One region of the Cupriavidus sp. 207A1 genome, then DNA from elsewhere that is predicted to be linked to it. Evidence: predicted binding sites of a transcription regulator. Region 1 holds the regulator's gene; the other holds the start of a gene.
The links. Region 1 encodes FNR, which switches genes on or off when oxygen is low (the NO sensors DNR and NnrR bind a similar motif). Its sites were predicted from a motif close to TTGATNNNNATCAA; they were not measured.

Region 1 (2,450 bases):
ACCAGGCAAAAGCCCTGTTCCGCCAGCGAATGTGGCAGCAGCACCGCTCGCGCAATGCCAAGCCCGCCGAACGCCATCACGGCAAGGCCCGCGCCCAGGCGCACGCCCGGTCGCCGCGACCACAGTCTCAGATAGCCGGACAGCCCGGACAGCACCAGCAGGTTCGGCAGCGTGCCAAGCCCGAACACGCCCATCACCAGCGCGCCCGAGCCGGCATTGCCCGCCAGCAGCGCCAGCGTCAGCGCACCGTAGACCATGCCGCACGGCACCAGCCCCCAGGCCAGGCCCACGCCATAACGCCGGGCCAGCCCGCCGCGCGCCCGCACGAAGGCCGGCAACGCGCCGGCGACGCCGCCGAGCCGCCCGGCCACCGCAGCGCCGGCACGCGCCGCCAGCCGCTCCAGCCAGTTCACGGTAAAGGTACTGCCGCGCAGCAGGCGCCAGCCCGACCACAGCAGCATCAGGCTGCCGGCGCCGAACAGCCAGCGCTGCACTGGCAGGTAGTCCTGCTTCCAGGCGGTGGCGCCCGCGGCGCCCAGCGCCGCACCGAGCAGCATATAGGTGGTAATCCTGCCAAAGTGCATCAACAGTAACTCGCCGAGCCATGCAGTGCGGCTGCGCACCAGGCTGACCGGCGCTGCCTTGCCGCGCCGCTGCTCCACGGCCAGCGCCACGCCGCCGCACATGGCGGCGCAGTGCACGCCGCCCAGCAGAGCGAGCAGGAAAACGCTGATCAATACTCCAAATGTCAATTCTGTCTCCCTGCCGGATCACATCGCACGGTAAAATGCCCATATCGTGCCCCGCTGCCATTTCTAGCAGGTTCCAATTGCTCACTTCCATCCCCATTACCGAGATGTCGCCCCGCTGCTCCACCTGTGCGATGGGACAGCTGTGCCTCCCGGTTGGCATGTCGCAGCAAGACCTTGCCAAGATCGACACGCTGGTGCAGGAACGCATCCGCGTGCACAAGGGGGAAACCCTTTACCGCATGGGTGACCCGCTCACCGCGGTCTACGCCATCCGCTTCGGTACGCTCAAGACGCATGTCACCACCGAAGACGGACGCTCGCAGATTACCGGGTTCCACCTGCCCGGTGAAATCGTCGGCCTCGACGGCCTGGGCGAGATGCAGCATGCATCCGATGCGACCGCACTCGAAGATACCGAGGTATGCGTGGTCCGCATGAACGATCTGCAGACGCTGTCCGCCGACCTGCCTTCGCTGCAACAGCAGTTCCTGCGCCTGATGGGCAAGGAAATCACGCACGACCAGCTGATGCTGGTCACGCTCGGCTCGATGCGCGCCGAGGAACGCCTCGCCGCCTTCCTGATCAACCTGTCGGAACGGCTGTCGGCGCGCGGTTATTCGGCGTCCGAGTTCGTGATGCGCATGAGCCGCGAAGAGATCGGCAGCTACCTCGGGCTGAAACTCGAGACCGTGAGTCGCCTGTTCTCGCGCTTTGCCGAGGCCGGGCTGATCCAGATCCGCCAACGGCATGTCAAGCTGATCGACATCGACGGCATCAAGCAACTCTACAGCCGTAGCTGCTGAGCCACCGCGGCGTTGCCGCGCCGCCTGCGGCGCCGGCAACGCGATAGTCCTTCCCTATTCCAGTTCGTCCGTATCCGCCAGCCGCGTCGGCATGGTGTACAGCGTCAGCCCGCTGGACAACGCGCAGAACACCCACGCCAGCAGGAAGCCGACGGTATAGACCGACTCGCGCGACGATTCGATCGGATGGCCGAAGAATTTGAGGTCGCCCGGATCGACGACGGAAAAAACCGTCGCCGTCGCCAGACCCGCCATCAGGAAGCCCGGCCACAGCACCCACATCAGCCAGCGCAACCTCATGGCTGCCTCGCTGCCGCGGACTTGGGCGCCACCGCTTCCACCTTCTCGACCACCAGGCCATGCCGCGCCGCGCCCTGCACCGGCAGGTCGGGGTGTGCCGACGCCAGCCAGATCGTCACGCCGCACGCCACCATGGCCACCAGCGGACCGGCCATCAGCAGCCATGGCCACGGTTCCTTCCACCACGGATTGCCTTGCTGACTCATCTTGCCCCCTTCGTCCTGGCGACTACGTGTGAGTCGCCTAGCTTCACAAATCGCGCGGCACGATAAAACTGGTGGATTGCCGAATTTCAGCATGCCCTTGCTCCGTGCCTTCGCTCGTTACTGTTACGTTGATCTTGTGCGTGCCTTGCCTGGCGGCCTCTATCGGCACGCGGATGCGGATCGGCAGCAGCCGGTTGGAGGTTGGCGCCAGCGATTCGGCCTGCTTGTCGTATTCGACCGTCAGGTCCTTCAGTTCATCGCTGTCGGCACGCACGCGGATCTGCATCGGCGCCTCGGTGGTGTTGATCAGTTGCAGCCGATAGACGTTCTCGATCCAGCGCCCTTCCACCTCCCGGCCCAGCGCACCGCGATCGCGGATGATGTCGACC
Region 2 (2,450 bases), on a different contig from region 1:
CCGGGCCGAACTGCGGATGCGTGAAATTGGCGCCGCGGCCAGGGTGCGGGGTCTTGCCGACGTTGACCAGCGCCGCCAGCTTGTCTTCCTTGGTATCGACCACGGCGATCTTGTCGGAGGCGTTGGCGGCGACCAGGAAGTAGCGTCCGGTCGAGTCGAAGCCGCCGTCATGCAGGAACTTGGCCGAGTCGATGGTGGTGGTCTTCAGGTTGGCCAGGTCCGAGTAGTTGACCATCAGGATCTTGCCGGTCTCCTTGGCGTTGATCACGAACTCCGGATGGAAATGGCTGGCCACGATCGACGCCACGCGCGGCTCGGGGTGGTATTCGTTGTCGACGGTCATGCCGCGCGTGGACACTACCTTGAGCGGCTTGAGCGTGTCGCCCTCCATGATCACGTACTGCGGCGGCCAGTAGGACCCGGCCACGGCGTACTTGTCCTCGTAGCCCTTGTACTTGGAGGTCTCGACCGAGCGCGCCTCCATGCCGATCTTCACTTCGGCGACGATATCGGGCTTGGGCAGCCACAGGTCGATCAGGTCCAGCCGCGCGTCGCGGCCGATCACGTAGAGGTAGCGTCCCGACGCCGACATGCGCGAGATATGCACCGCATAGCCGGTCTTGACGATATTGATGATCTGCTTGCTGTCGCCGTCGATCAGCGCGACTTCGCCGGCGTCGCGCAGCGTGACCGAGAACAGGTTGTCCAGGTTGTACTGGTTCATCTTCTGCGTCGGGCGCTTGGCCACCGGTACGATGTCCTTGCGGCTTTTCTCGATATCGGCGAGCGAGAACTCGGGCGGCGTCGGCGGGTCGAGCTGGATGTAGCGCGCCATCAGGTCGACTTCCTTGTCGGTGAGGTCGCCCGAGGTGCCCCAGTTGGGCATGCCGGCGGGGCTGCCGTACTTGATGAAGGTCTTCAGGTACTCGGTGCCGCGCGCGCGGGTGATGTCCGGCGTCAGCGCCTTGCCGGTGGCGCCCTTGCGCAGCACGCCGTGGCAGCCGGCGCAGCGTTCGAAGTAGATCTGCCGTGCGTGGTCGAATTCAGCCGCGGTGAGCGTGGGGATTGCCGCCTTCTGTACAGCCTTCTGTTCGGCCTTTGCCTCAGGCTTCGTTGCTGCCCTGGCGGTGTTGGTGGCTGCCTGGGGAAGACCCAGCCAGAGCGAGAGCGGCAGTGCCGCGCATGCGGGGTAAAGCCATTTTCTTGCTTTCATGGTGCCGTGTTTCAGCGGGTTGTGGAAAGCTGTTGTCGCGGTGCTGTGGGGCGCGAACTGGCACCAGGCGCTTGCAGAGATGATGCGGACACACTGCGAGAAGGGGATTGACTGGCATCAAACCGGGCAGGATGTCATGCAGCGGTTCTTTGCCTGTCGAGAAGACGGGGTTGCGTGTGCGGCAGGCGCGCGTGTTCCCGGGGCGGCGCCATCTCGCGGGATCGCGCGCCGCCCTGAAGGCAAGGGCCCCTGCGTAGTGGGAGCGACGCGCTGCTAATCCTTGATCAGCAGCACGGGACAGTGCGCATGGGCGAGGACCCGCCTGGCCACCGACCCGACGATGGCATCCAGGAAGCCGTCGCGGCCGTGCGAGCCCATCACGATCAGGCCGGCGCCGATCTGGCTCGCGTACTCGACGATGCGGGCCGGCGCGAAGCCTGTGAAGCCATGGCGCTCGAACGGAATCCCGGCATCGCCGAGGATGCTCGCCACCGAGCCCATCGCCTTCTCGTTCTGTTCGCGATGCCAGTCGTCGAGCGTGCCGCGGTCGATGAACGACTTGATGTCGCCGGGCACATCCGGCTCGCAATGCACCACGTGCACGACGAAGTCGCGGGTCAGCAACGGGCTTTGCGCCAGGTAGCGCGCAGCCGCGTCGCTATAGGACGACCCGTCGGTCGCCAGCAGGATCTTGTTCATGGCTTGCTCCTCATGTGCGCCGGTTACCGGTCTCGCGTTCGCGCGGTGTGCCGCTGCGGCCCGGCTGATCGCGCGCCGCGGCGGCTCGCCTGGTCCTGGCCTGGCTGAGCAGGACGGAAACGAACAGCGTCATCGCGACCGCGCCCAGGGACCAGTGCACCGGTACGTGGAACCACGGCTCGACCAGCATCTTGGCGCCGATGAAGGCGAGCACGATGGCGAGGCCGTACTTCAGGTAATGGAAATGCGCCGCCAGGTTGGCGAGCAGGAAGTACAGCGCGCGCAGTCCCATGATCGCGAAGATGTTCGAAGTGAAGACGATGAAGGGATCGGTGGTCACGGCGAAGATCGCGGGGATGCTGTCGACCGCGAACACCAGGTCGGTGGCCTCGACCATCAGCACCACCACGAACATCGGGGTGGCATAACGCAGGCCGTCGATGCGCACGAAGAAGCGTTCGCCCTGATACTCCGGGGTGATCCGCATATGCGCGCACAGGAAGCGCACGATGGGATTGCGCGAGAGGTTCGGCGCACG

Region 2: AC3FMM_RS09355 (nitrite reductase) is a predicted target of FNR. The motif match lies at 1,321-1,334, and genes of this name have one in related genera.

The regions. Positions count from the first base shown of each region.
Region 1 covers NZ_JBYOJO010000003.1:237,226-239,675, reverse strand. The annotation lists gene AC3FMM_RS06730 (sulfite exporter TauE/SafE family protein) at 1-752, opposite strand, end outside; gene fnr (fumarate/nitrate reduction transcriptional regulator Fnr) at 830-1,555, shown strand; gene AC3FMM_RS06720 (hypothetical protein) at 1,610-1,855, opposite strand; gene AC3FMM_RS06715 (FixH family protein) at 1,852-2,061, opposite strand; gene ccoG (cytochrome c oxidase accessory protein CcoG) at 2,105-2,450, opposite strand, start outside.
Region 2 covers NZ_JBYOJO010000004.1:280,488-282,937, reverse strand. The annotation lists gene AC3FMM_RS09355 (nitrite reductase) at 1-1,213, opposite strand, end outside; gene AC3FMM_RS09350 (universal stress protein) at 1,487-1,912, opposite strand; gene AC3FMM_RS09345 (TerC family protein) at 1,923-2,450, opposite strand, start outside.